Regions from separate parts of the Paenibacillus sp. PK4536 genome, predicted to be linked through region 1. Evidence: riboswitches for the same ligand, from Rfam matches in the RefSeq annotation. Region 1 holds a riboswitch; each other region holds the start of a gene.
The links. Region 1 has a riboswitch for S-adenosylmethionine ahead of metA (homoserine O-acetyltransferase MetA). Riboswitches for the same ligand answer to the same signal wherever they lie in the genome.
Positions count from the first base shown of each region.

Region 1 (10,648 bases):
ATCTACTAAATGCTTAGCCATTGCTGTTGCATTGTATTCATGACGCTCCATCCGCAATGCTAATGTTTTCATTCCACGCATTAATTGATACGAATCGGTTGGGGACAACACAGCTCCGATTGAGTTGTGTAGAAAAGCCATTTCAGCAGATAACTCTTCCCCTTTGGTCATAATCAATCCTGCTAATACATCGTTATGTCCACCTAGATATTTGGTAGCACTATGAATCACAATATCTGCTCCCAGTTCAATCGGACGCTGGAAAAAAGGAGTCAACAGCGTGTTATCAACGATCGTCAGCAATTGATGACTTTTCGCCCATGTAGCAACGGCTTGAATATCAGTTACCATCATTAAAGGATTGGTTGGCGTCTCGATAAATACAGCTTTGGTATTGGGCTGAACTATTTTTTCTAATGCTTCTAGATCATTGGTATCTACATAAGAAGCAGTTACTCCAAATTTGGATAAAATACGTTCCAAAAGACGATATGTGCCGCCATACAGATCAAGCGATACGACCAGATGATCTCCCTGACCGAACAGCGCAAAGATCGTTTGCAAAGCAGCCATACCGGAACTACAGGCAAATCCTGCATCTGCTGATTCTAATGCTGCTGCGGCTTGTTCAAGTACAGCGCGAGTTGGATTGGTTGTACGAATATAATCAAAGCCTGTACTTTTACCAAGAGCGGGATGACGGAATGCGGTCGATTGATAAATAGGAAAATTAATCGCTCCGGTTGTCGGTTCATTGATAGAACCGATCTGTGCCAATCTGCTTTCAATGTTAAGAGTTCGTTCGCTTGAATGATGATCCGTCATACTATAATTCCTCCTCTGGAATAACAATCGATTGGGTTTATCACAAATTTAGATACAGTAATTACCAGCTTCAGCTTTAGCACTTTCCAAATCATACGGTGTTTCTTGGTATACATAATAATTCAGCCAGTTGGAAAATAATAAGTTCGCATGTGCACGCCATGTGGATGGTGGTGTACGCGATGGATCATTATTTGGAAAATAATTTTTCGGTGGTGCGACATCCATTCCTTTGGCGATATCACGTTCATATTCCCATTTCAGTGACAATGAATCATATTCCGAATGCCCTGTCACAAAAATTTGACTGCCGTCTTTAGTTGCCGCTAGATATACGCCAGCTTCTTCTGATTCTGATAAGATTTCTAATTCAGGAATCTTGGCAATATCTCCATGACGTACTTCGGTATGACGAGAATGAGGCGCAAAGTATAACTCATCAAATCCTCGTAGTAATTTTACATTTTCTTTATTTAAAGTGTGTGGAAATACACCAAAACATTTTTCTTCCAAATCTACTTTAGGTACGCCGAAATGATGATAAAGACCTGCTTGTGAAGCCCAACAGATATGCATGGTTGAAGTGACGTTCTTTTTACTCCAATCAAAAATATCTTGAATCTCTTCCCAATAATTCACATCTTCAAAATCCATCGTTTCTACAGGAGCACCCGTCACGACCAGACCATCAAAACGAAGATGTTTGACTTCTTCAAACGTTTTATAAAATAAGTTCAAATATTCAGTAGATGTATTCTTCGATGTATGCGATTGCGCATGTAATAAATAAATATCGATTTGAAGCGGACTATTTCCTAGCAAGCGCAATAATTGGGTTTCGGTTGTTTCTTTCGTAGGCATTAGATTTAAAATAGCAATCCGTAATGGACGAATATCCTGTTGAAAAGCTTGACTGTCGTCCATGACGAAAATATTTTCACCTGTTAATACTTCTTTGGCGGGTAAGCTATCCGGAATCTTAATTGGCATCTTCATTCACTCCTTGGATGTGTGTATTTCTTATCATTCAGGAGAAAGCTTCATTATGCGTATATACAAAAATGACCTTTCTCCTGATACTTGAGAAAGGTCATTTGCGATATTGTCGCGTATATAATAGACGCCTCTCTCATCTGTCAGCAGATATTAAGTCTAAAATAATGCTCTCAAACTTATATCTCTGCAAGAATTAGCACCGTGCGGTCATACCGCCGGTTGCCGGGTTTCATCGGGCTAGTCCCTCCACCTGCTCTTGATAAGATTTGCTTATTCAATTTGTAATTACATTAATTCAATACTTTTCTTATACCATAATTTATACTATTCTACCGTCTGTCGTCAAGTGCTGTCAAAAATGTCTTGTTTTGAACCGATAAATAGGTTGTTGGTAACTGTATTGGTTGATTTCCAAGCAGGATTCTTATTTAAGCTTGAAAGGCTTCCATGACCACGGTATACTTAACAAGTATTTGACGTTTTTTCATAGTTTTCATAAATATATAGATAACAAAGAGGTGAATTTCAAAATGGAAGGCGACCCGAGGCCCAGTTGGCAGCAGGACGGATGGACAAATTGCAGGAAACAAACGACAACCATAGGGCACTTGAGTAACGCGCCATTATTGAAAAATCTTCTCCGTTTTTCATAAATTATAGCGAAGCTTTGTAAATAAGTGTGCGGTTGCCGCTTCTTTCCCTGCTCATTTCATAATAAAGGGGTAGAACACAATGAAAGTTCGGCACGTCAATGCTGGAGCATTCACTCCAGTAGAAAATATTACCGACACACTGATTGCACCTGAAGAAGGATTTTATTGGATCGATGCAGATTTGGAAGATTTGATTGAATTACAACCGCTCTTTATGCTCCATGATCTGGCTGTAGAAGATTGTCTAAGTGAAGAAGAACAACGCCCGAAGATCGAGATTTATGAAAGTCATTACTTTATTGTCGTGAACAGTATTCGTTTTGATAACGAAGAGATTTTTTTGCGCGCCTTGAATATTTTTCTAGGACGGCATTATATTATTACAGTCACCAAGCAGAAAATTAATGAGTTACGTGTACTCAAACCTATTTTATGGGAAGAAGAAGTGAGTCGCGCCGATAAATTTATGTATTTATTAGTCGATCTGGTGGTTGATAATTACTTCGCTGTTGGTGATCGGATTGAAGATCAGATCGAACTGTTGGAAGAAAATATATTGATGCATACCAAAAAGTCGCATTTGAATGAAATTATTGGTCTACGTGGAGAAATTCTATGGCTCAAGCGTGTATTGGGACCACAGCGTGAAGTAATCAATACATTGAACAAAAAAGACTTACGCTTAATTGACGATCAATTGCAAAAATATTTCAGTGACGTATACGAAAATGCTGTCAAAGTCTCTGAGATGTTCGATACGTTCCGCGATCTGATGGGTAACTTACGAGAAGCTTATCAGTCCAGTATTTCGAATCGAGCGAATGAAATTATGCGTGTCTTTACAGCTATTACAACGATATTTATGCCATTGACTGTGATTACCGGTATTTATGGGATGAACTTTGAAGATATGCCTGAATTACATTGGCGCTTCGGTTATCCGCTCGTTATCGGGATTATGATCACGTTAGGTCTAACGATGTTTTTCACCTTCCGCAAAAAAGATTGGATCTGAAAAGATTAAAGCTGCCCTTATTCATCGTCATGTGATGAAAAAGGACAGCTTTTTTTGATTGTACTGGGTCGCGCTTATGGTGCCAAGCGCGGGTTGTAAGATATTTTGCTGGCGCAAAAATCACTTTCTCATTTTATGGGTCGCGCTTATGGTGCCAAGCGCTGGTTGTAAGATATTTTGCTGGCGCAAAAATCATTTTTTGATTGTACTTGGTCGCGCTTATGGTGCCAAGCGCGGGACTAAGGAAGTTGCATCCAGCGGATCATTGTTTCTAGGTTAAGTCCGTCCAGTCCTGGCACTGTGAAGTGTGCGCTATCGATTCGAGATTGGGAACTCACAGCGATAGTTTTCATTCCTATTTGGCGAGCAGATTGGATAGATTCAGTAGAATCTTCAATCACCATCGTATGGTACGGATGAATATTAACAGCATTTGCCGCTTTGATAAAAATCTCAGGATCAGGCTTACCATAAGCTACATCATTTGCTGTAATGATTCTGTTAAAGTGTTGGCGAATTCCTAGCTGTTCTACTACTTCTTCTGCATCATGACGATCGGATGCAAGCACAACAGCGATATTATGATCAGCAAAATGTTGTAGTAAGTCTTCGACTCCCGGTAACAACTCTGCTTTTTGCTCGGCATCTGCTTCTTCATCAATGACAGAAGTAACCACACCTTCTAATCCGAATACAATCGCACACAGATCACGATTGTTTGCTTCAAGCGGTTGGGTCATCGCAATAATATATTCTTGACCGTAATGTTCTATTGTCAATGGTTCTCCACGTACAATACTATATGTTGTTTTATTGCCTTCGACATTTACATTGACAAGGCGATCCTGAAATTGAACACGGAATGAATATTCTGTCCAACTTGGAGGTAATTTCGGTTCAAAATGCAAACGACCATCATACTGACGCATCCCTGCGAATCCGCCGATAATTGTCAGCCAGCTACCTGCCATCGAAGCCGCATGAATACCGTCTTTGACATTTCCATGAATATCATCCAGATCCATACGTGCTGATTCGATAAAGAAGTTATATGCATGATCCATATTACCAAGTTCGGCTGCAATAATCGCATGGATCGCCGCAGACAATGAAGAATCATGTGTGGTCAAAGGCTCATAATAGGCATAGTTTTTTACTTTTTCCAATTTAGTAAATTTCTCGCCAAGCAAATAGAATGCAAGAATAAGATCGGCTTGCTTAATCACTTGCTGACGATAGATCACTAATGGATGATAATGTAGCAACAACGGATAATTTTCAGCAGGTGTATTATCAAAGTCCCATACGCCTTTATCAAGGAAAGAATCATCTTGACCGATCAATCCATTTTGACGATGGATATAAATTTCATCTGCTGCACGAGACCAATCTGCTAACTCTTCTTCTGTTAATCCCATAAGACTGTGCATCGCTAGATAAGAATCTGGTGTTAATTCTTCCCATTGTTTTAGTTCATGTACAGTGAATTCCAGTGCATCTTTGACCATAATGTTGGTATACGTGTTGTTATTCACAATCGCCGTATATTCATCAGGGCCTGTCACTCCATTAATACAGAATCCTTTGCCTGTAATCCAATTCCCAACAGATAAGAAAAATCTTGAAATCTCGATCAACATCTCTAACCCTTTGGTCTGCAAAAAGTCTTGATCGCCTGTCGCTTCAACATACTGAATAATCGCATGAGCTACATCGGCATTGATATGGAATTGAGCTGTTCCCCCCGGATAATAAGCCGAAGCTTCTTCTCCATTAATTGTACGCCACGGGAACAATGCGCCTTCTGCTGCCATTTCAACTGCACGTTCTCTTGCTTTGGGCAATGTATAATAGCGATATTCTAACAGACGTAAAGCTAACTCAGGCTTGGTATATAAGAAGAATGGTAACATATACGTTTCCGTATCCCAGAAGTAATGTCCTTCATACCCTTCTCCCGTGATCCCTTTAGCACTGATATTGGTTTTGCCATCCCGACCTACAGATTGGAATAATTGATATGCATTGTATCGTAATCCCTGTTGTAACAGTTCATCGCCTTCTACATTCACATCTGCAATTTCCCAGAATTCATCCAAATATTCTTTTTGTTTTATCGTTAAAGCGTCCCAGCCTTTGGCTTTGACTTCTTTTAATGTAGATTGAGCCAAAATCAGCAAGTGATCGACTTCGTAATCTTTAGACGAATAATAAACGATCGATTTATCGAGTGTAACCGATTGTCCTTCGTCCACTTGCATGGTAAATGCTTTCGCTATACGCTCATCTTCTTGGATCGTAGATAACGTATATTCGTAATCTAACGTATGCTCTGCGCCACACAATAAATGAAACTCAGTTTCTGTCGTACGTTGCTCTAGAGCCATAAACGTATTTTCTTCATACGACTGAACCGTATGTAATACTTGCCCTCCAAAAGCCGATCCTGCTCGCGGATCATCTGCTGATATTTCATTGGTTACTTTACCATTCAATGCAGATACCAGTTTAATTTCACCTGTAAAATTAACAGGCTTCACCGTATAACGAACCATCGCTACATGTTTATTATCAAAAGAAATTAAACGCTGAGTATTCACTTCTACTTGCTTCCCTGTACCACTTTCCCATACAACATGACGGGATAATATCCCTTTTTGCATATCCAAAATGCGTTCGTATTCAATCACACGTCCACTCAATAAATTAAATTGTTCCCCATCAATAAACAATTCAATAATTTTGCTATCCGTGACATTGAGCATCGTCTGACGTTTGCGTGCATAACCAAAAGCTTCTTCTCCATACGTAATATCTGCTGAATCATAAAATCCATTCAAATACGTACCATTCAGTGCATTAATACCTGCACCTTCCAGTCCTTCTTCAAAATGACCACGCATCCCTAGATACCCGTTAGCGACTGTAAAAATAGTTTCTCCTCTACGGTTGTGAGCAGGGTCAAAAGAAGATTCACGTATCGACCACGGCTCAACTTCATATATTGAATTTCCTTCTCTCATGAGACATTCCTCCACTTTTTTCTAGTTATTGAACAGTATTCTCTTACTATAGTTAACCTTTAAACGTACTGATTACATCAAATCCATCAAAATTGATTAAAATCATGTTTATAAAAAAAGCCTTCTTTTCAACAATAGATGCTAAAAAGAAGACTTTGTACTGCTTTCAAAATGTAATGATTATTCGATTTCTTCATCTTCATAAACGATAGCGTCTGCTGCACGACTACCTCTCCACAGCAATAACGCAATCAAAATAAAAGCGATCAGTGCCATAAAAGGAATCGTAATAAAACCAAACCACTCAAAATAAGGCTTATTACAAGGAACCCCTGTTGTACATGGTAAAATTCGACTTAATGCTGGAATATGTTGCTCTGCATAATGGTAAATCGCTACACAAGCACCCAGAATAATGAGTGGCATTGAATATCTGACAATACGACGATCATTATGATATGCTGCAATTCCAAGTAAAATTACCTGTGGGTACATAAAAATACGCTGATACCAGCATAATTTACAAGGCTCCAGTAACATCACATCACTCAAATACAGACTTCCACCAGTGGCTACAATAGCTACTATCCATGCTAGAAATAAATAGTACCGTGCTAAAAAAGATGGAGGCGTTTCTGTATTCATAGGATTAGCCCTCCGATCCAGCTTCAGTTTTGGCTTTCTCGATAGCTGCTTTGAGTGCTGTATAATCTCCCAAATCACCTGTATATTCTACTCCGTTGATATAGATTGATGGTGTACCCGGCAGATTTAACTCTTTTCCTTTATCATATTGAGCTTGTATCTCTTTAGCATACGTTTTGTTCTCAATATCTTGACGAAGCTTAGTGGTATCAATAGAGGCATCTGCTTTTTTAGCTAAATTCACAAGGAAATCGGTAGTTGCCCATTCTGTGTTTTCATCTCCTTGATTGGTATAAACCGCATCAAAGAATTTCCAGAATGCATCATTATTTTGATGATAAACAGACTCTACAGCTAATGCAGCTGTGGTTGAATCCGGTCCCAAAAATGGGAAGTTCATAAAGTACATAGCTGCTGTTCCATTAGCGATAAAATCTTTTTGAATTTGCGGAACAATGATTTCGTTAAATTGCTTACAAATTGGACATTTGAAATCGCCAAATTCTACAATTTTGACAGGAGCTGTTTTTTCACCTTTCACCGGAAGCTGACTGTAATCAAAAGTAGTCGCTTCCGCTGTTTTGTTATTCGGTATAAAAACAATCAATAACACAATGACTGCTATAACAGCTACTGTTCCAATAATCAGATTACGCATTAACTTCTTTTGGCGTAACGCTTCTTTTTGTTTGTATTCTTGCTGTTGCTGTCTTTTGATTGCCGGATTTACTTTTTTCTTATTCGCCATGGGTTGCACCCGTTTCTCCTGATAATGCTAGATCAGCCAACGCAAGAGCTCCACACAATCCAGCGTTGTCTCCCAATTGTGGAGGAACAATAAACTGATCAATCTGTTCATTCAAGCTAGGATGTTGTACATAACCTGCTAATAGTTTTTGTAATTTTTCACGAATGAGTGGGAATAATTGATCTTGCTTCATCACGCCGCCACCCATTACAATTTTTTGCGGGGATAAGATCAATACATAGTTCATCAAGGCTTGCGCAAGGTAGTAAGCTTCCATTTCCCATGCAGGATGATCCGTTGTTAATTCAGAACCTTTAACATTCCAACGTCTTTCAATCGCAGGGCCAGCAGCTACACCTTCTAAGCAATCGCCATGATAAGGGCAGAAGCCTTCAAAATGATCGTCTGGATGACGACGAACTAGAATATGTCCCATTTCTGGATGCGATAGACCATGTAGCATTTTACCATCGACTACAGCGCCTGCACCAATACCTGTTCCTACAGTGATATAGATACAGCTATCTAACCCTTGCGCTGCACCCCATTTATGTTCTCCTAATGCCGCTCCGTTCACATCGGTGTCAAAGCCGATTGGTACATCAAAATGTTCTTTCATATGTCCAACAATATTGTATTGTCCCCAGTGTGGCTTCGGTGTAGTCGTTATGTATCCATACGTCGGGCTTCCTTTGATCGGATCAATCGGTCCAAAAGAACCGATACCAATCGCTTCGACTCCTTTGCCTTCAAAAAAGGAAATTACATTTTTCATCGTAATCTCAGGTGTCTCGGTTGGGAAACTGACTCTTTCTAGAATCTCCCCATTTTCTGTACCGATTCCACATACAAATTTAGTACCGCCTGCTTCAATAGCCCCTAATTTTTTCATAAATGACATATCTCCTTTGAGTTATCCGATAAGGATAGATTAGTATTCAAATAGATTAGTACAGAAATGCTCTATGTGGATCATATATGATATTGAAGTCGAGCTTATGTCGACGCTGTTACTTATGAACCGCTAGCACCAAAAATTAGCGTATTACTTAGTAATCGCCCGGGTGCAGTCTTGATACTTCCATTGGCATACATGCCCGATGAAGCGCCTCCATCTAAATTCATCGCTTGTCTGGCTCCAAGCTTTTGCATAATAGCTGCCCATTGCTTCATCGTTGCTCCGGGAACTGTCACTAGCATAATTGATCCATCTGCCATAATAGCAATACCACTACGAGCACCTGAATCTGTCAAAATTTTGGGATCTTGAAATCCTTCTGCCGCCGCATTTAAAGCGATTCGACTATCTTTTACTAAGCGAGGACCTGCACCGACCGCAGTGACTACCTTTTGCCATGGAATATCTTTACCATTGATATCTTGATAAGCAATATTCTGTTGCACTGTAGCCCCAACTGTAAATCGATCAGCCGCATATTTCTGATCACCTGTGTACACCAGCACATATCCATTAGCTGGAATAGGTGCTTTGTTATTATTGCCTTTACGAATCACTTTGCCATTCGCTACCGTTACTGCAATGCCTCCTGTAAATCCTGTGTTTTTACCACGATCAGGTGTATAGATAATCGAAGTACTGGACGTTCCCGGTAGACGATTCACCCAGATAGCATACCAGCTAGAAGATTTGCCATTGGTAGATTGAACGGTTCCTGTTATAGAAAGCCGTAACGAATCCATAAGAGCTGTACCATTCGCCAAAAAGCCAATAGTGGTTCCATATCTGCCTAGATGAGCAATACGTCCGCCTGTAATTAACGTTCCATAAGGATCAGGTGCGCCACCATAAGCTTCGAAAAAAGCACCGTTGATCGCTGCTTGAGCGTTATAGCTTTTAACGATGGAAGATAATGAAGACGTTTGCCCAACTTGTCGATCAGCTAGACCTACTCCTGTTGAAGTTCCTTTAGGAATATGCACCGTCTGGACTGTAAATGTACGTCCAGCAGCAGATACGTTTTGAGTCGAAGCTTTGATTCCAGATCCTGCTGCTACCGCTGAAGAACCAGCAGTAGGAAGCAAGCACAGAATCATCATTAGAGTGAGAACACCGATACCTAGACGAGACTGTATTTTCATTTAAAATACACCTACGCCTAACATCGAACAAAGACTTTTGATCTCTAATTCTTCAAATTTAGTTAGGATAATCTCATCTTCCAAAAGCAACAGACTCGCATCCAAAGAACAAACCACAGGCACTTCACGATGAATCGCTGCTAGACGATGCGATAGATGAAGCATCTCTAGATCATTTTCGATCTTTTTGCGAATCGATGGAGTTAATTGATCCAGATTTTCTAAGATACCTGCGATTGTACCGTATTCTTTGACCAGCTTAGTTGCTGTTTTTTCACCGATTCCTTTGACTCCTGGATAGTTGTCGCTAGCATCGCCCATCAACGCTTTCATATCAATAATCTGAGAAGGTGTTAATTCTTTTTCTTCCATTAACGATTCAGGAGTATAGACTTTGTAATTACCATAGCCTTTTTTCATAATAATGACGCTAGTCCGTTCATCCACTAGCTGTAATAGATCATGGTCTCCTGTCAAAATAAGAACTTCCATATCTGCTTCCAGTTCACGGGAAATCGTACCGATACAATCATCGGCTTCATATCCGGGTGCACTCAGATTAGGAATGCCCATACTTTCAGTCACTTCCAAAATCAAATCAAACTGTGGAATCAGATCATCCGGTGCAGCCGAACGATTGCCT
Region 1 covers NZ_CP126313.1:2,701,222-2,711,869, reverse strand. Annotated here, with positions in the region: gene PO903_RS12170 (aminotransferase class I/II-fold pyridoxal phosphate-dependent enzyme) at 1-825, opposite strand, end outside; gene metA (homoserine O-acetyltransferase MetA) at 874-1,815, opposite strand; SAM riboswitch class I at 1,952-2,087, opposite strand; gene corA (magnesium/cobalt transporter CorA) at 2,554-3,489, shown strand; gene PO903_RS12155 (HAD-IA family hydrolase) at 3,729-6,512, opposite strand; gene PO903_RS12150 (disulfide oxidoreductase) at 6,693-7,157, opposite strand; gene PO903_RS12145 (DsbA family protein) at 7,162-7,905, opposite strand; gene PO903_RS12140 (ROK family protein) at 7,895-8,797, opposite strand; gene PO903_RS12135 (phosphodiester glycosidase family protein) at 8,920-10,005, opposite strand; gene PO903_RS12130 (5'-3' exonuclease) at 10,006-10,648, opposite strand, start outside.

Region 2 (10,648 bases), 2.0 Mb from region 1:
ATAACCGGCTAACAATCCACCCCAGATAAATCCAACAATCGTTGTAATCCACAAATTACCGTTCGTCCATTCAGGAACATAGAATAGTAATAATGTGAAAATTCCACACCCCACTCCACCAAACCACATCACCGTCTGTCTCCAACCAAACTTATCACCGATAATCCCGAATAGTAGATTAAATACGATATTACCTAAGAAAATCGTTCCCCAAATATTGAGCCATGTACCGGTTTGTATACCGTACTGTGCCATATGTAATGGTAAAAATACAGGGAATCCGTAGGAACCTACACTATTGATAACCCGTATGATCCCACTCAATCCGACTTTGGGATGCGTTTTGACAATGGTTAAGCCTTTGCCGAGCTCACGTAATGTTTCACGGGCATTTCCTGCTTTTTTCGGTAAGCGATCACGATTGATTAACAAAGCAAAAATAGCTCCGATTCCTGCAAGTACTACAGCACTCCATAATGTCTGCATATACCCTAGATGTTTGATTGCATAACTGGAATAATAAGCTCCCAAAACAAACATACCTCCGGAATAAGCGACCCAGAACCAACCAATCGCAGTACTTAATTTATTTTCAGGACTACGATAAGTGACCCATGTTAAAAAGGAATACGCAAATAATGGATATCCGAATCCTTTGACAGCATACGTTAACAACATTATTGGATAGTTCAAATCAGTGATGCCAAAAGCGATAAAAGCAGACGTACCGATTACATAAGCGATAAATCCAATCAACATCGACTTCTTCGCTCCAAATGCTTCTAAAAATACGCCTGAGAACCATGAAGCTATTGCAAGAGTGACTCCGTATACAGTAAATAGTAGACTGGCTTGTTGTACACTAAGTCCTCGTTCAACCAAATAAGGACTTAACCAACCTGCTTCTAACCCATCTCCCATCATAAAAATCAATACTCCGAGATAGCCCCAGACTAGTGTTTTGGGGATACCGACTCGATCCAATATATTCATACTCCACACTCCTTTTCTTTTTTGACTATGGATATTGATGTGTACCATCAAAAGTAATTATTTTTTATCCAGAAGGGGTTGGTGCTGATTCTGCTAATTGTAATTGTGCAAAAAAGAGCTGTGCCGCATGCCATTGTTGATAATCTTTTTGCAATTGATCTGAAGATTGAGGATAAAAAGATTCTATCTGTTCTTCTTGCGTTGAATCTATACTCAAAGCTTCATTACAGATATAAGCGGCACCGACAATAGATGCATGTTCGAACCCAGCACGAATCCGAATTTCTTTGCCCAACAGATCTGCAATACTTTGGATCAGAGTACGGCTTTGTAATCCTCCGCCACATGCCCAGATATACGAACGATCTAGTGATATCACTTGTGCCAGTTGATCGAAGTTCACTTTGATTGAAAATGCAATCTCATGTAAGGCGGATCTGACAAAATGAGCACGACTTAATTGATCGGATAATGGAGCATCAAATACAAATCCTCCACGTACACGTGCATTTTTGGCAGAAGATAGATAAGAACCTAAGGCTGCAATACATTGACTTTCACCTAGCGCATCCATCTCTTGCTCCATCACGTCATATCCTTCATTAGGATAGAAAATAGATTGCAATTTCTGATAATTCAAGCCTGTAATGCCTGGATTAGTTTCGATCAAAAATTGATGAGGTGTCGTATACGCATTAATCCATGCTTGCGCTGAATCATCAGTAGTAAATGTACTTGTAATCTTAGCGATAGGTGTCGTAGTTCCCGATACGATAACAATATCTTCAGCCTCTGCGCCTGTACTATGAATAGCCAGTTGTGTATCTCCACCACCTACGATCACAGGTGTATCTATAGGTAGATTTAACTCTGCTGCTATAGGGGGTATGACTGTCCCAAGTACACTGCCTGAAGACACCAACTCTGGCAATACAGTAGGTGAGATTCCAAGTACACTACACATCTCGTCTGACCAATTTCCTTGCTCTACATCGTATAAAAGAGTCTCACATGCTTGAGAAGGTTCATAACTTAACGATCCACTGAGCGTATATGTCACCCAATCACTAATACTTGTCAAACGATGTAACCGTTGATACTGCTCTGAACGGCGTTCGCGTAACCCAACTAATTTCATCGCTGAAAATAAAGCAGATGGTGTTCTTCCTGTTCTATGATAAATAGACGATAGATCTGTATACTGTTCTTCCCACTCTCGTCCACGGTTATCAATATTCGGTAATCCTAAATACGATTCTCCTGCTTCGTCGATCAATACAATCCCTTGACGTTGACTAGTCGAAGTAATCGCTGTGATATGAATATCAGGTACTCTAGATAATGCTACCTTCGTCAACCCGGCAATCTGTTCCCACAATACTTCAGGTACAAAGTGACGTGCATCTGGATACTGTTCATCATTGTGATAGACAATATCAGCACGTTCAATCGATAATACGTTCCCATTGATATCAACAACGGCTACACGGGCATTACCTGTACCAATATCAAAGACTAGATAAGCTTGTTGTGTCATTGTTCATATCCTCCAAGATCGCTTTATTGTAGAGCACTTTCACATCGGTCTGATGATGTTCAAACCAATCAATTAACGCGGTATTCATAATCTCTACATGATGATCTTCTACTTCATAAGTAGCACCTGCTAGATGCGGAATGGCTAATACATTCGGCAATGAAATCAATTCATAATCTTTAGGAAGTGGTGGTTCTTGATCAAATACATCAATAATCGCTCCACGAATCTGATTCTGTTGTAACCGTTCAACCAGTGCATCATGATCTACCACAATCGAACGAGCCGTATTTACAAAAATAGCGTCGCTTTTCATCGATTGTAATAATGTCTTATCGATCAATCCTTTGGTATCTTCAGTGACTGGTAAATGAATTGATATGATATCGCTGGTTGCAAATAACTCCTCTAACGATACTTTCTGATCACGTGGATCCGGGCTTTTCACATAAGGATCGTAATAACGAATATCACAAGGAAAGCTACGTAGAATACCTGCGGTACGCTGAGCTACAGCTCCAAAACCGACCATACCTATGGTTTTCCCTGCTAGTTCATTACCTTTGAATTTGAGATAAGCGGTTAAACTGCCACTTTGCCATTGCTTGTCTTCCAACCATTGGCTGGATGGAATAATACGCCGTAGAAAAGTAATCAGACTGCCTACAACCATTTCTGCTACAGCCTGTGCATTACGTGCAGGCGTATAAAAGACTGGAATACGGCGATGGGTGGCAACAGGAACATCTACATTGGAAGGTGTTCCACGGCAGACACCAATAAATTGTAGATTGGGTACCGATTGAATAACTTTTTCAGTTACCAGATCAAGTTCTGCAATCAGTCCATCTGCTTGTGTTTCTTGTAATAAAGAAATTAATTCGTCTTCTTGATAGGCTTGTCCATGATCTTTCCAACAACGATAGATGACTTCTCTAAAAGTATCCGCGAGTTGCTGACGACCTTGTTCGTTATAAGGGGCAGTAATTAATATTTTCATTATTGAATCTCCTTTGGTACACTTAGGTGCAGTGTTATTTAAGTGAAGCTTTAAAGTAAGAAAGTATGAACTTATAGCATGTTCTCCTTTTGATCCAAATGGAAGGATCATATGAGATATAGATATGATGAGTAAAAGGATAAAATATAAAAAAACCTCTTTCCCAAATCAAGGAAAGAGGTTATCTAAATATTCACTATACTGTTGTATATCTACAAACAGCTAATGCAATAATTCATCCTGCTTTCCTATCTCCCAAGCGATTCAAGCTTGCTGGAATTGGCACGTTTTTGCCGAGGTTTCGTAGGGCCAGTCCCTCCACCTCTCTGGATAGAAAATCTAATGTATGCAGTTGTCGAAAAAACTTGCAAATCAGGATCAGACACGATAAGGTATAAAACATCTAATTTTGTCGAATTCGAAATAATTTTCTTAATTCTAATTAAACCTAGTAAAAAAGTCAACATTAAATCTAAAATTTGATTTATGATAAACACAACATGTACACATCGTATGTATAATTTAAATTGTTTGATGTATTTTGAAAGGAGCTTGGTATATGTCTACTTATATTGATCAACAAGATGGGCTATTTCCTTCTGTCTGCTCACTCGATTGTCCCGATCAATGCGGACTGCTTGTTCATAAAGAAAAGGGTAAAATCGTCAAAATTGCAGGCGATCCTAATCATCCTGTTACTAAAGGCAATATCTGCAATAAAGTTCGCAATATGGCTGAACGTATCTATGATACGAAGCGCCTGACGACTCCGCTTAAACGTGTTGGGGCTAAAGGAGAAGGATCATTTGAGCCTATTTCGTGGGAAGAAGCTATCTCTACCATTACATCGAATTGGAAACAAATGATTGCTACATCAGGTCCTGAAAGTATTCTTCCTTACAGTTTCTACGGAAATATGGGCAATCTGTCAGCAGAAGGTATGGATCGTCGCTTTTTCCATCATATGGGTGCCAGTCTACTAGAACGTACGATTTGTACAGCTGCCGGTTCAGCAGGATATAAATATACAATGGGTGGCAGTATCGGTACCGATCCAGAAGATACTGTAGATACACAGCTTTTTATTTTCTGGGGGATCAATGCAGTAAGTACCAATATGCATCAAGTCACTTTAGCTCAACAAGCTCGCAAAAAAGGTGCTAAAGTGATTGTTATCGATGTTCACAAAAATCAAACCGGTCGATCAGCAGATTGGTTTATCCCTATTTTGCCGGGGACGGATAGTGCACTTGCTCTAGGCATGATGCATATTTTATTTGCCGAACATAAAGTAGACCAAGCTTTTATGGAGCAATATACCGTAGGGCATGAACAACTTCGTGAGCATGTGAAACAATACGATCCAGCCACAGTATCTGCGATTACAGGCGTACCTGTCGATGATCTGTATCGTTTAACACGTATGTATGGAGATGCCAGCCCTGCTCTAATTCGCATCGGAAATGGATTACAACATCATGACAATGGTGGTATGAATGTACGTACCATTACGTGTCTGCCTGCGATTACAGGGCAATGGTTAGTACGTGGCGGTGGTGCAATCAAATCCAATACATTCCAGCTTAGCTTTAACGAAGAAGCATTACAGCGTCCAGACTTGCTCATCAATCGCAATACACGCTCTTTCAATATGAACCAATTGGGTCGTGTATTATTAGAAGAATCTGAACCTGTACAGTCTCTGTATGTGTATAATTCGAATCCTGCTGTTGTCACTCCTGAATCTAGTAAAGTGCGTCAAGGATTAGCGCGTGAAGATTTATTTACAGTGGTTCATGATCTATTTTTAACTGAAACCGCTAAGTATGCAGATATCGTTTTACCAGCTACATCTGCTTTTGAAAATACAGATTTCTATGCGTCTTACTGGCATCATTATATGCAGATTCAACAACCTGTTATTGCTCGCTATGGTGAAAGTAAATCGAATACTGAAGTCTTTCGCTTACTTGCTACAGCTATGGGGTATGAAGAACAAGCATTACAAGACAGCGATGAACAGTTAATTCGTCAAGCGCTCGATCATCCTGCTAATCCTGCACTTAAGCCGATTACGTATGATTCGTTAGTCCAGCATCAATATGTCAAAGCAGATCGGCAATATATTTTCCCGGATCGCTTACCTACACCTAGCGGTAAGATCGAATTGTATTCTAAAGATATGGAACGTGATGGATTACCTCCATTGCCAACCTATACACCACTTCAAGAACAAGGTACTCATCCTTATATTTTTGTGCCGGGTCCTAATCATAACTTTTTGAATTCAACATTCTCTAATAATGCCAAGCATATCGGTCTTGAAAAAACACCGAAGCTATTTATGAATACTACTGATGCACAGAATGCAGGTATCGAAGATGGAGACTGGGTCACCGTCTGGAACGAGCGGGGTTCTTGTGAATTGCTTGCTACGGTAGGTGAACATGTATTACCGGGCGTTGTCGTCAGTCAAGGACTGTGGGCAGATACAGATAACAATCAAGCGACACATCTAGTGAATGCTCTAACACCTGATCGCTTAGCGGATATGGGTGGCGGTGCGACATTCTTTTCTGGTCGAGTCGATGTGATGAAGAAGTCCAGTTAATATTCAAGTATTTATCCACCAATAACCATAGATGTTAGACACTACTGCGTTCGATTAATGTATAGGGAATAAGCCGTTTGGCTGAAGTTAATGTAGGATCAAGGCTACGTTCATAAAATAAAGAAAAAGCTTGTCTGCCGATTTCTTGCAAATTCTGATCAATCGTCGTGAGTTGTAAGCCTGCGGAGATCGGCTGATTATCATAACCGATAATCGCTAATTGATCTGGAATACGTAGACCATATTGCCGTGCGCCTAACATCACCCCTGCGGCAGCTTCATCCCCTGTAACGATCAATGCAGAAGGTGGTTTATCCATTTCAGCAATCTGTTTCGCAATTTGTTCGCCATCACTCATATGAATACAATCTGGAAAAATCCACTCTGAATACACTTCAAGCCCTGCGGCATGGAGTGTATTTTGATATGCACGGAATCGCGCTTGACTGCTAGCACTTGTTTTGCGACCGACACAATAACCGATCCGGGTATAACCACGATCTAATAAATACTGAATTCCACTACAAAAAGCATCATAATGATCGGTATAGACTGCTGAGAGATTAGACTCTTCTGTATACTCACAGACGACAATAGGTCCTGATTCACTGTAGGACTGAAATTCTGCCCACGGTAATACACGTGAGCATGAAATAACGCCATCCACTTGTCTTGTACTGAGCATATGTAGATATTCCCGTTCTTGATCTGGATTATATGAAGTCTGACATAACAATACATGATATCCATATTGATAAGCTTCTTCCATCACTCCTGCAATAATGGCATGATAATACGGATGATGACTAAAAGGCAAAATCAAGCCCACTGTACGTGTTTTGCCACGAATGAGGCTGATTGCTTGTGAATTAGGTGTATAGCTATTTTGTTCGATCACTTGCTGAACACGCAATCGCTTATCTTCACTGACATAAGGATGATGGTTGAGCACTCTGGAGACTGTAGTGACGGATACGCCTGCTTGTTTGGCAATTTGTTTGATATTGACCATGAGGTAACTCCTTTCTGTTTATACCATTTCAATAAACTTTGTGTATTATTTCTATCATAGCTTATAAATGATAAAAACGATAAAAACCGTTTATTCTTCTTAGTCATCTAACGAAGAATAAACGGTTTATTTAGATATAAAGGGATCTTATTACAATTGTTCGCCGTTGCTTTCAATCACTTGTTGATACCAATAATAGCTCTTTTTCGGAATACGACGCATATCTTTTTCACTGTCTTCATCACGGTTAATATAGACAAATCCATACCGTTTCTGATAGCCATTCAACCAGCTTAACAAATCTGTAAATGACCAGCTACAATAACCAATCAGATCAACACCATCAGCTATAGCTTCACGGCATTGTTCGAGATGTGAACGTAAATAATCAATACGATAATCATCTTGAATACTTCCATCGGCTTCTAACTTATCGAATTCACCTAATCCATTTTCAGTAATAAAGACAGGCAATCCATAACGACTTGTAATACGGCGTAATCCTATACGAAGCCCGATCGGATCAATCGCCCAATCCCAGTTCGACGTTTCTAAATGTCCATTAGGTGTTGTTTTGTATAGTCCTGGTCGCCCTGTATCTTCATTGCTTCCTTTTTGACCGGTCGTATTCATTTTACCTTCAGCGACACCATCAATCGGATTGAATTCATAAGTGATCGTCTGATAATAATTAACACCGACAAAGTCAGGAATCCCTTTGGTCAGTAGCTCAATATCGCCTTCTTCAAACGTTGGTGCTAGATCATGTTCTTGCAGATAACGAAGTGCTACCTGTGGATAATGACCGAGACAATACGTATCCAGCCACCAATTATTTTGAAACTCTTCTGCATTCTCATACGCCAACATATCACGAGGTTGGCTACTCGCTGGATACGAAGGAGAATACGCAAAGCTAGGTCCTATTTTACCGTTTGGTACATATTGACGGAATGATTCGATCGCTTTGGCATTCGCAAGAAAAGCAATATGGTTCGCCTCGTAAAATCGTTTGCGATCATGTACACCCGGTGGATGCATCGCTGTAATAAAAGCATGATTTGAGTTATAATTTTGCTCATTTAAAGATACCCAATACTTCACACGATCTCCATAACGCTTATACAATGTGATGCAATACTGGTTGAAATCTTCAATCATGTCTCTGGATTCCCATGCTCCATACTCATCGGCAAGCGCTTGAGGCGCATCCCAGTGATATAGCGTTAATACAGGTTCGATCTGATTCGCAATCAATTCATCAATCAATTGATCATAGAACACCAAGCCTGCTTCATTGACTTTCCCTTTACCTTGCGGATAAATACGAGGCCAACTAATCGAAAAGCGATATGCTTTAAGCCCTTGCTTTGCCATCAAAGCAATATCTTCTTTATAACGATGATAATGATCTACCGCTACATCTCCGTTAGTTCCTTTAAACGTTTTCCCTGGAATTTTGGTAAAAGAATCCCACATCGAAGGCCCTTTACCATCTTCATCCCAAGCTCCTTCTACCTGATAGGCTGCTGAAGCAGAACCCCATAGAAAATCTGTCGGAAACGCTTTTTTCTGTTCATGATGCATATTATACTCCTCCTTCAAGCTGATCATGCTTTTATGATAAAGTATGAAATGCATTTCAGATCAAGCACTGTTTATTTCAGTGGTTCAGCTAACTTCACCTGATTACGTCCCGAAGACTTCGCCACATACAATGCTCGATCTGCTTGTTCAAACATATTTTCAGGCTGATCTTGCGGATAACAACTAATTCCTATTGAGATGGTGACCTGAATAATCTGTCCATCTTCTAATTCAAATGGATGAACTTCGACCTTTTTACGAATAGACTCTGCTATCTTTAGCGTCTTTTCTATAGTGCAATCATTCAAAATAGCAGCGAATTCTTCTCCGCCTTTACGAGCACAATAATCATTCGATCGCATAGTCATCTTTAATAACTGAGCCACTTGGATCAAAATAACATCACCATTCAGATGCCCATACGTATCATTAACTTGTTTAAAATGATCAAGATCAAACATAAGCAAACTAAAAGGCTGTGCTTGATACGCTATATTCATTGTTTTTTGCTCAAACATTTTCTCAAACGCCCTTGGATTATGAAGCCCTGTTAAGAAATCGAGATTGACCGCTTCACGCATCAGTAGTAATGCATCATCCGTACGTTTCATATAACGAAGCAAATAGTAGACGAATAAGACCGCAGGAATATAAAAAAGGGAAAAAATAATAATCGTAAAAAAGGCTTTCTCACCCAATACAGAAAAAACAGATAAACCATATACAAGTAAAATACCAAACATCATACGAACCCATTGCGATAAGACTAACTCTTTGCCTTTTTTGATAAAAAATCCAGTCACAATAAAGGTAAAGATCGCATTAAAAAAGCCAATAAATGAACTAAAATTGATCGGATCAATCAAAAAGAGTCGATATACGCCAATAATAACAGCAGTCACCAAACTACTTAATGCCCCGCCAAAATAAAAGGAAAGGATAATAGCCACTTGGCGAAGATCCAGCACGATCATATCTGATAAACGAAATGAAAAGTATTTGGTAAGCATGATACCAATCACACCAGCAAATATACCGGATACTAATTTGACATACAATGAATGGATATCGATTCGTTTACTAAGCCATTTTAATATTAAATTACCAAAGAAAAGAGTTGTGGTTAGAAACGTAAGATTGTTCAGCAGGGATTGAATAATAGTTATCATCTCAAAATCCTCATCTATGAATTTGAAAAGCATTACGTGTAGATCAATCAAATAGATAGATCAAAAAAGCTCCCTATACTGGGAGCTTCTTATAAAGCATATCATATTATTTAATCGCTACAAAGAACAATCTAGACGCATCATTACCAGCTTCAACCCATTCAAAGTCAGCGTAACAATGTACATCTCGAAAACCTGCTTTGATTAATTCTGTTTTCAGCCATTCTGGATCATATGAACGCTGAACATGCGTTTCTTCAAATCGTTCATATAAAGCATTACGCTCTTCACTTGCACGGGCAAAAATCGTCAAATGATGCTCGATCTCAGTACGAACTTGATCATATTCACATGTCCATAAATATGAAACAGAACGCTCATCTAACATAAAAGGTTGCTCTTCATCGTAACGGCGTAGGGTCTGCGGATGATGAACATCAAACACAAACGTACCACCTGATTTGAGACCTTTATACGTAGATTGGAATGTATCTACGATATATTCAGGTTCTGTTAAATAATTAAGACAATCGCAAAATGAAATTACACTATCCACAGGCTCTGGCAGCATCCAATGCGTCATATTTTGACACACCCAATTGACACTCCCGTTTTGGAAAAGACGGTGTCCTTGCGGAGTCGATTCTAGCTTGTCTTTAGCAACAGATAACATATCCGAAGATAAATCGATTCCTGTCACTTGAAAGCCTGCATTGACCAGTGGAATGGTAATACTCCC
Region 2 covers NZ_CP126313.1:4,740,948-4,751,595, forward strand. Annotated here, with positions in the region: gene PO903_RS21010 (MFS transporter) at 1-987, opposite strand, end outside; gene PO903_RS21015 (FGGY-family carbohydrate kinase) at 1,058-2,530, opposite strand; gene PO903_RS21020 (2-hydroxyacid dehydrogenase) at 2,502-3,530, opposite strand; SAM riboswitch class I at 3,776-3,867, opposite strand; gene PO903_RS21025 (molybdopterin oxidoreductase family protein) at 4,090-6,141, shown strand; gene PO903_RS21030 (LacI family DNA-binding transcriptional regulator) at 6,176-7,153, opposite strand; gene PO903_RS21035 (glycoside hydrolase family 1 protein) at 7,304-8,740, opposite strand; gene PO903_RS21040 (GGDEF domain-containing protein) at 8,812-9,909, opposite strand; gene PO903_RS21045 (class I SAM-dependent DNA methyltransferase) at 10,016-10,648, opposite strand, start outside.
Region 2: it holds a riboswitch for S-adenosylmethionine, as region 1 does, so the genes downstream of both, PO903_RS21020 (2-hydroxyacid dehydrogenase) here and metA (homoserine O-acetyltransferase MetA) in region 1, are expected to answer to the same signal.

Region 3 (10,648 bases), 2.5 Mb from region 1:
ACTTCCAAACCGTTCAAGTATTTCAGGTCTTCTTTATCCACAACGACTTTCATCTCTTGAATAGTCATATATATATCTTTATCCGTTTCTTCGCTATCAAAGCCCATGGCATAAGAGAATCCACTGCAACCACCAGGGTTTACGCCAATACGTACGAATAGACCGGGTATGTCTTGATCTTCCATAATGCCTTTCATACGTGAAGCTGCTGAATCACTAATTGTAATCAATGATATCCCCTCCTTTTCTTTTTCATTATACTCTTCTGTTCCATTGCACTCAAGGCTTATTCATTATGCACAATCTCTCATTTTTTAAGTAATTGTATTGCCCGCGTTACATGAGAGGTTTATAATGGGTAAGTGAAGGATGACAGGAAATGTCGAAATTCTGTCAAAAACCAAACATCGTTACACCTTATGTGTCGTTGTAACTTTTTTCACATTAATTCTTCAAATCAGGTGACTATGTTATGTAATTTGTTGTATATTATATAGTATGCGTTCAAAGATGAAGTTATTTTGGCATTTTTATTGTTAGGATTGACAGCATATATGGTGTGCTTTTTTTAATTGCTATTATTCATTGACTCCTTATTGGTGTAAGACAATGACAAGCACGTCTTACAAGATTCGGACATCACAGAAGATAGACAGAAGTTTTAAGGAGAACAGGAGGAACCTAGCATGTCTACTATTATTACACCACAAACCGATACCCGTATGGCAGAAATTTTCCATAAAGTACGTACAGGTGAGCGTTTATCTATTGAAGATGGGGTATATCTATATGAGAGTGATGATATCCTCACCATCGGACAAATGGCAAATGAAGTGAACTTACGCAAAAATGGTAAAAAGGTTTATTTTATCGAAAATATGAGTCTGTATTTTACCAATGTATGTGAAGCTCATTGCGCATTTTGTAACTTCCGTAAAGACGAAGGCGAAGAAGGTTCATACACATTAAGTGGTCAGGAAATGGTTGATTATGTACAACAACATTACCATCCTGGCGTTCGTGAATTCCATATTGTAGGTGGACATAACAACAACGTACCTTTCCAATATTATGTTGATTCTCTTCAAGCGCTCAAAGAAGCTTTTCCAGAAGTGGTACTCAAAGCATATACAGCAGCTGAGATTGACTTCTTTACTCGGATCAGCGGATTGAATATTGAACAAGTACTCACAAAGCTACGTGAAGCAGGTTTGCAATCGTTGACCGGTGGTGGCGCAGAGATCTTATCTGATGAGTATCGTAAAAAAATGCGTGTCGACAAAGCAAACGTTGACCGTTATCTAGAAGTGCATCGTACTGCTCATAATATGGGTATGCGTACACACACCACCATGTTGTACGGTTCGATTGAAAGTTACGAAGACCGTGTACGTCATATGGTACAAATTCGTGAGTTGCAAGACGAAACGAATGGATTCCTTGTATTTATTCCATTGTCTATGCAACCGAAAAGTAAAAATGCAAGTATTATGCGTCGTAACTCGGCTTATGAAGATTTGAAAACAATCGCAATCAGTCGTCTGATGCTTGACAATATCGATCATATTAAAGCGTACTTTATCAATATTGGTACTCAATTGACTCAAATGGCTCTAACTTTTGGTGCTTCTGATGCTCACGGTACGATTATCAAAGAACGTATCAGTCATGCAGCAGGTGCTTTGACTCCAGAAGGTTTGACTCGTAAAGAGTTGATCTGGTTGATTAAAGGCGCAGGTCGTATTCCTGTAGAACGCGATACATTCTACAACGAAATTAAAGTATACGAATAGTCTTTAGATCTATTCAACATCTCATCATACCCCGGGCTTTACTTAATCATACAGTGGATTCGTTTTAGATATCCTATCGCTGTATCTTAGAAGTAAAGCCCGTTTATACGCCTGTAAGCTGGCAATATGTGGCTTTTTGGGCAAAAAAGGCATCACCCGGCTCACCGCTTTGCCTTCTCTGCGCCGGATGACTTGCCTCTATGTTTATGATTTTTGAAATCATTATGACTACGGGGATCATGTACGATTCTCATCTATTTATTATCTACCAGAAGGAGAAGATATCATGAAAAATTTAGTTATACTCGGTGCAGGTTACGGTGGCGTTACATTAGCCCACGAATTATTGGATCATAAGATTCCAGCAGACACACAGATTATTTTAGTAGATCGTATGCCTTTCCAGGGACTTAAAACAGAATATTATGCTTTAGCAGCAGGAACAGCTTCTGATCTTGAGTTGCGCGTTAAATTTCCTACACATGCCAAAATGACCACTAGATATGGTGATGTAACAGGCATTAATTTAGAAGATAAAGTGATTTCATTTGAAGATGGCGAACCGTTGAATTACGATCAAATGGTAATCGCTTTAGGTTGTACCGATAATTTCCATGGTGTACCCGGTGCTGCTGAATACACAAGTACTATTCAATCATTCACAGCTACTCGTGATACGTACTTAAAAATAAATAATTTACCTCCTCAAGCTACAGTGAATATTGTTGGCGGAGGATTAAGCGGAATAGAGATCGCGGCTGAAATTCGTGAAAGTCGTGAAGATTTGAATGTGCGCATTCTGGATCGTGGTGAGCGTCTATTGTCTTCATCTCCTCCACGCCTATCTAAATATGTAGAAGAATGGTTCCGTGAGCATAATGTAGAAGTACGTAACCATATCAATATTAGCCGTGTAGAAGGACATTGTGTCTATAACGGTGAGTCTGAGCGCATTTCAGCAGATGTAACGGTCTGGACAGCAGGTATTCGCCCTGTACCATTAATCGATGAGTTAAATGTCAATCAGGATAACTCTGGACGTGTCATTTTGGACGAGCTGTATCGTATTCCAGGTCGCCCGGAAGTATTTGTATGTGGAGATTGTGCTTCCCTCCCTTTCGCAGCTAGTGCACAAGCAGCAGAAGCTCAAGCAGAACAGATTGCTAATGTGATTGTAGCCGGTTGGAAAGGGGAACAACCGAAAGTGCAACCACTGAAACTTAAAGGAACTTTAGGAGCATTAGGTAAAAAATCCGGTTTTGGTACAGGATTTGGATTCGGTGGTAAAAGCTCTGTTACCGGTAAAGTGCCTCGTCTACTGAAAAGTGGCGTGCTCTGGATGTCCAAACATCATTTCGGTTAGAATCCTATCTTCGTGATTTCCTTTGTGATAATGAACTATTCATTGGTGCTTGAGCATAAAAAAAAGCTGATCTCAGTCTAAATCGAGATCAGCCCAAGCATCAGCTTCATTAACCTTTTCTAAAATTAACGTATATAGTGTATCCGCATCTTTCGATGCAACGATTTCTCCGTTGACTAAAGCATAAGGCATTGCATAACATTGACCACAATTGCCCAGACAACCGTATTCTATAATATCATAATCAGGATCTGCTTCTAATTTCTTCATTACCTGATCTGTACCGGTATGCATATTACTCTGGCAAAACTCTATAATCGGTCTCATATGTGTATTCCTCCAATCGTTGTACCTTGAACATCATACACTAAAATGTGTCTGAATATGCACCTATATTGTCATTTTTATAAAGAAATTTGAAATGAGTATAAAAATCATTGCGTAAATGCTGAAATTTTGGTGTATTTATACTATAATATAGTTACGAAAGGAGTTGAACAATATGAGTGAAAGTGTACAGGTTGAAATGTACGATGAAGTATTGGAAGTTCTGGACAAATTGCGTCCATTCTTGCAACGCGATGGCGGCGACGTTGAGTTGGTAGACGTTGAGGATGGTATCGTTAAGCTTAAGTTGATGGGAGCTTGCGGTAGTTGCCCAAGTTCGACAATCACGCTAAAAGCGGGTATCGAGCGCGCCCTTTTCGAAGAAGTTGAAGGTGTGCAAGAGGTTGTCCAAGTATTCTAATTCAGACTTTTTTATACAGAGGCAACGATTGATTGCCTTCGCTTCATAACAAAAAGCGTCTTGTCTTCCTTTGGGAAGCAGGACGCTTTTTTTGTGCTTATACATGTATTCACTTTTTACTGTAAGCCCTATCTATTCGGTTCATCCTTTGATATATGGACGAATCGGATCAAGTCCACCCGAGATATCCATGATATTACCTGTAATAAAGTCAGAATCGGAATGACATAGATAAGAAATAACACGCGAAATGTCTTCTCCACTACCCGGTCGACCTCGCGGCGTTTCTTCATCAACAAGATGTAGGACATCGGCGATCCGTTTTTCTTTGTTATCCCCACGAATATCACCCGGACAGATCATATTAACAGTAATCGCATTTTCTGCTTCTTCTACAGCCAATGTTTTGGTAAACGAAACCAATCCTACTTTGGCTGCGGCATATACAGCACGATGAGGCCATGATCTCGATTCAGCCGCATGTCCAAAACCAAAATGAATAATGCGTCCCCATTTCTGCTGACGCATATGAGGTAATACACGGTGATCTAGCAACATCGCACCGATCAGATTTCCTTGCATTAACGACATGATTTCTGCACGCTCATAATCAGCAAATAGACGGCGTTCCCGGATAAAAGGGCCTGCGTTATTGACTAAAATATCAATACCGCCCAGCTGTTGTTCCACTTCGTCTACAAGGCGATCTATATCGGCTTCAAGCGAAATATCAGCTTGTACAACAATACAGCGTACTCCCATTTTTTCAATACGAGACTGTAAATGTATAGCTTCTTCATGACTATTCATATAATTTAGAGCGATATCACAGCCTTGACCCGCTAGCGTAAGCGCCGTCATTTTACCTAATCCTTTGGCACTGCCTGTAATCAGGGCAATTTTACGATCCAAAAAAGTTCCTCCTCTAGAACATCTATTACATCTTTTCGATTGTTATGATCTTTTATAATGGTATACGTTGGAATCATAGCTTTTGGATGATACCCATTCTTATATAGTGTACAGACCCTAACCTATAGATGTCAAAAGGTTCAGTACATCAAGCTTTGCCCCACTCTACGAAATCTCAAAAGATCGTTTATAATAGTAGTATTCAGCTTATGAAGTAGGAGGTATTTGAATGAATACAAGTAAGACCAATGCGATGCGCATTTTAGACAAAGCCCATATTCCATACACCATTATTGAATATGATAATAAAGACGGCAAAATTCACGGTAATGCGGTTGCCGTCAAAATCAATAAGCCACCTGAAATGGTGTTTAAAACCTTAGTGACTCAAAGTAAAGATAACTTATTTATTTTTGTTATTCCGGTTGGCGCTGAATTAGATCTTAAAAAGGCAGCCAAAGCAGCTGGAGAAAAGAAATTAGAGTTATTGCCTGTGAATGAGTTGCAGAAATGGACAGGTTATATTCGAGGAGGCTGTTCTCCAGTAGGTATGAAGAAATTGTATCCTACCTTTATCGATCAAGATGCGATGTCACTTGAAACGATGATCGTTAGCGCAGGCAAAATAGGCATGCAAGTAGAGCTTTCTCCATCACAACTTGTGGAAGTGACACGTGCGATATCTACATCTTTAGTTCATGATACGGAGAACGTAGACGATCATGGAGATACGATATAAGTTTTTTTTACAATAAATATACATTTCTAAAAATACAAAAAAGAGCCTAACTTCTGGAGTGAAGTTAAGCTCTTTCTGTATACTTTCAGTGAGGATATGGACTTAAAATGCTGGAATAACAGCACCGTTGTACGTATCTTCAATGAATTTTTTTGTATCATCAGATGTTAAAGCTTTTTTCAATTTTTCGATAGCCGCATCGTTTTGGTTATCTTCACGAGTTACCAAGTAGTTAGCATAAGGTGCGCTACTTGTTTCTGTCAACAATGCTGTTTTAGGATCGATTTTAGCTTCTAATACATAGTTCATGTTGATCATACCCAAGTCCACTTGACCCAATTGTCGAGTGATAAAAGCTGCATCCATCGGTGTGAATTTAAAGTTTTTTGGATTCGATGTGATATCTTTGACAGAAGAAGTGATGTTTGTTTTGTCTTTCAATTCAATCAATCCGTTGTTCGCAAGCAAAATCAAAGCACGTGCTCCATTGGATACTTCGTTAGGAATAGCGATATTTGCGCCATCTGGCAATTCATCGATAGATTTATACTTTGTAGAATAGGCACCAAAAGGTTCGATGTGTACAGGTTGTACTGCTTTAAGTGTCATACCACGTGATTTATTTTGTTCTTCAAGGTAAGGCAATGTTTGAAAATAGTTAGCATCTAGTTGTTTACCGTTCAATTGAACGTTAGGTTGGATATAATCTGTAAATTCAACAACTTGTAAATTAACGCCTTCTTTAGCAAGTGCAGGTTGAATATGCTTTAAGATTTCAGCATGAGGTACAGCTGTAGCACCGACTTTCAATGTCACTGCCTCTGCTCCACCTTCAGTGGTTCCTGTAGCTGCTGTGTTATCAGCGGCTTTATTACCACAAGCCGATATAATAGCTACCAACATAATACTTAGTACAATTAGAGTCCATTTTTTCATCTTCTCTACCCCTTTATTGGTTTGGTATTTTAATTCATGCTATTGATATGCTGAATATCTTATTGTTGTCGATCTGACTATCTGAATATTCAGCAGAATTACCACATATAGACGATTCTTTATCTACGTTTATCTTCTAGAGAAATGAACCACTAGACGATCGCCAAGCATTTGTAGAATCTGAACAATAATGACCATGATGACTACAGCCACTAACATAATCGCCGTATCATAGCGATAATAACCATAGTTGATCGCAAGTGTTCCGAGTCCTCCAGCACCAATCATTCCTGCCATCGCTGTATTTGATACTAGAGCAACAACAGTCACTGTCAATCCAGCAAGTAGTCCTGGCATAGCTTCGCGTACAAGTACACGTGTGACGATCTGCCAGAGAGAAGCTCCCATAGCATTGGCTGCTTCAATCACGCCACGATCTACTTCGCGCAGTGCTGTCTCCACCAATCTGGCAAAAAACGGGGCAGCGGCAATGACTAACGGTGGAATCGTTCCCAGTACTCCGATTGTTGTACCTACTAGAATTTGCGTTAATGGTAATATGGCTACGATCAAAATGATAAACGGAACCGAGCGCAAAATATTAACGATAAATGCAATCACCGCATAGAAATAACGTACCCATGCTACCGTAGAACGTCCTGTAATAAATAGTAATATACCTAGAGGCAATCCTAAAATTAAAGTAAATAACCCGGAAGCACCTACCATTTTGAGTGTATCTAGCGTTGCTGTACCGAATTCATTCCAATCGATTTGTGAAAAATCCAATTCACCCATCAGTTGATCACCTCCACATCCAGACCTTCAGCAGTCAATCCATCGAGTGTACGCTTAATGTCTCCTTCTGTTCCTTCAAAGCGAACAATCAGTTGTCCATAAGGTACATTTTTTAATGTTGAAATCGTTCCTTGCAAAATAGCAAAATCGACACCTGTGTGACGTACCGTTTGCGAAAGAATCGATTGATACGTTTTGTCACCTAAAAATGAAACTTTAACAGTTAAAGAATTGGGAACATTTGGTGCTGTCCAAGATGTGTTCAATAGTTCAGCATTATTGGATTCATTTAAAATAAAATCACGTGTCACTTCATGCTGTGGCTTCAAAAAAACGTCAGTGACAGGACCCTGTTCTACAATCCCACCACGATGAATAACAGCTACTTTATCGCAGATGCTCTGAATCACATGCATTTCATGTGTAATCAAAATGATTGTTAAATTAAACCGCTCATTGATATCAACTAACAATTTGAGAATCGAATTGGTGGTCTGAGGATCAAGTGCCGAAGTAGCTTCATCACAAAGTAATACATCAGGGTCACTTGCTAGTGAACGGGCAATTCCTACACGTTGTTTCTGTCCGCCAGATAATTGCGCAGGATATTTATTTGCATGATTCTCAAGTCCAACCAGAGCTAATAATTCTTTCACTTTTTCTTTAATTTTACGTTCTGGTGTTTTGACCAAGCGTAAAGGAAAAGCGATATTCTCATACACCGTTGCCGAAGATAATAGATTGAAATGCTGAAAAATCATTCCTATTTTACGTCGTCTCACTTGCAACCGTGCTTTGTTAAGCTTGGTCATATCAACGCCATCGATCCATACTTCACCGGAAGTTGGACGTTCGAGTAAGTTGATACATCGGATTAACGTACTTTTACCTGCACCCGAATGTCCAATCACACCGAAAATCTCACCTTTTTCGATCTTCAAATCGATACCGCTTAACGCAGGACTTAGATTTTTACCTTTGCCATACGTTTTAGTTATATTTTTTAACTCAATCACAGATGGGTGCTCCTTCCTTCTATCTCTTCATTCCTCAAGCGATATTACATTAATCATATATAAACCATCGAATAAGTCGGATATATTTTCATTATAATATATGTCGGTATTCGCTTCTCTCTTCTTTATACAAAAAAAGAACCCTTTCGCAGAAAAGGGTTCTCTATTATTAGAGATACTTCCTTCTCATCTGCCAAAATCACATTGCATTGACTGCACATGCCATTTTGAAGGAATTAGCACCATGACATTTTGGAAAATAGATTGCTACATTCACTGCAATCTATTTTCTAAAATCGGTTGCCGGGTTTCATCGGGCCAGTCCCTCCACCACTCTCGATAAGAAAATATGAAAAATTCGAATGAAAATGAAAATCTTTTCTCAGTATATTGAACTTCACACGCTTTGTCAAAGCAAAAATAAACATTTCCTAAGGAAATTAGAAATATTTTATTATTTAATAAAGTCGTTATACACAATCAGTATTGATTTTAAAGTATCCAGAAGCATATTAATAGTGTTGCTTTTATAGATCCTGTCCTATTTTACCACGTGTACCACGGCTTAATTGCCACACCCGTACACTCATATAACATAACACACCGAACAAAATCTGAATCAATAGCGTATGCAACATACTGGAGAAGAAATACCATTCAGGTACTTTCATCGTTACAATATTCAACATTCCGCTTAGAATCTGCATAATAATAAAGACGATAGCTGTTACACCTAGCTTACGAATACCCGGATTATACGGATGACGACGGTAAGCATAGTGTGCTAGAACCGCAATTACGATTAACAGACTATATGCTGCTACACGATGGAAAAAGGCTACAGCTACCCCGCCGGATAATTCCGGTAAGATTGAACCGTTACACAGTAGTACTCCTGAACAACCACCTCTAGAATCGGTATGAGTTACAAAAGCGCCTGTATACACTACCATATACGTATAGATCGTAGCAAACCACGTCAGATTACGCATCCCTTTACTCACCGGTGGTTCATCAGGAATCGGTAAATCTCCTTTTTGCTGATCCATCCGTCTTGCTCCAAGTGCCATCATCGACGAACTTGCAAAAGCAATCATCGCAAATCCAAAGTGGAGCGCCATAATAGGAGCAGATTGTGAGAATACAACAGCCAATGCGCCCATTACTGCTTGAACTAACACAAATAGTAATGTTAATGATGCATATACTTTAAGCTCACGATGCTTATTAAAAAAGATAAATCCGATAAAAGAAAATAATGCTGTTAAGCCCGCCAAAGCACTAATTGCCCGATGCGAATACTCGATAAGTGAAGAAATCGTATACGCTGGTACAAATTTGCCATGACATAGCGGCCATTCTGTTCCGCAACCGAGCCCTGAACCTGATTTCGTTACTACAAGTCCCCCCATTGTTGCTAAAAACATAACAACACAGGTGACAAAGCTCAACCATTTTAGATGTGTAGTTGTTATTCTGAACTTTCTTGCCATTTAGAGAATCACCCGCTATTTTATAATAGTGACATTGTTTATAGTCACTATCTATTATAACGAATCACCAGTAATTACTACCGCATCCTTTGTGACAAAAAATGATCAATATCTACACAATACTATGTAACTAACTTTTATAGATATAATGTGTTCTATCTAAGATAGAATTATAGACTATTCATGTTATTTTACTTGATGAGATGCTTGGAAGTATTTCCACTATATCCTTCTTGAGCAATATGCCCATCTTTAAAAATAGCATAAGAATATGTGGTGTTAGGTTCATCTTTAAAAACTACATTAGCACCATAAGGCGCATTGGATGATGTAAATGAATATGTACCTTCAACTTTTTCAATGTTGTATCCTTTATCATAAACTAAATAAGCTTCAATTTTTTGTCCTGCTTCTTTTTTTGTAAAAGGATTGCCATGTAAACCTAAATAAACAGCGGCTACTCCAACAATAACAATTACTATTAAAAAACTGGTAATAATCATTCCTTTTTTTGACATGATATCCACCTCCTGAATGTATCGTAACAAATGAAAAGTCAGGTAAGCAAATATTGACATAATTTATAAACCAGTTCGCACTAAAAATCAATATACAGTCAAAATAAAAAGACGTACAACGATAGCTGTTCAAAGCATATCTTTGTACGTCTTTACTTATAAATATAGATGTACTTATAGCAACATATAGTTATTATATATTTCTATTTCAACAAAATCTTTTTATTCTGCTGTTGTTGTAGCCAATGTCTCATACACAGCGACAGCACGATCTAGAAATTGTTCAATTTCCTCACGAGATTTGCGTGCTTTGTTAACGAAACGGACTAGTT
Region 3 covers NZ_CP126313.1:184,144-194,791, forward strand. Annotated here, with positions in the region: gene PO903_RS00885 (HesB/IscA family protein) at 1-230, opposite strand, end outside; gene mqnE (aminofutalosine synthase MqnE) at 687-1,793, shown strand; gene PO903_RS00895 (NAD(P)/FAD-dependent oxidoreductase) at 2,080-3,156, shown strand; gene PO903_RS00900 (YuzB family protein) at 3,229-3,483, opposite strand; gene PO903_RS00905 (NifU family protein) at 3,659-3,904, shown strand; gene PO903_RS00910 (SDR family oxidoreductase) at 4,046-4,816, opposite strand; gene ybaK (Cys-tRNA(Pro) deacylase) at 5,046-5,555, shown strand; gene PO903_RS00920 (MetQ/NlpA family ABC transporter substrate-binding protein) at 5,658-6,491, opposite strand; gene PO903_RS00925 (methionine ABC transporter permease) at 6,621-7,289, opposite strand; gene PO903_RS00930 (methionine ABC transporter ATP-binding protein) at 7,289-8,305, opposite strand; SAM riboswitch class I at 8,489-8,651, opposite strand; gene PO903_RS00935 (COX15/CtaA family protein) at 8,833-9,798, opposite strand; gene PO903_RS00940 (DUF3139 domain-containing protein) at 9,990-10,316, opposite strand; gene PO903_RS00945 (thioredoxin family protein) at 10,539-10,648, opposite strand, start outside.
Region 3: it holds a riboswitch for S-adenosylmethionine, as region 1 does, so the genes downstream of both, PO903_RS00930 (methionine ABC transporter ATP-binding protein) here and metA (homoserine O-acetyltransferase MetA) in region 1, are expected to answer to the same signal.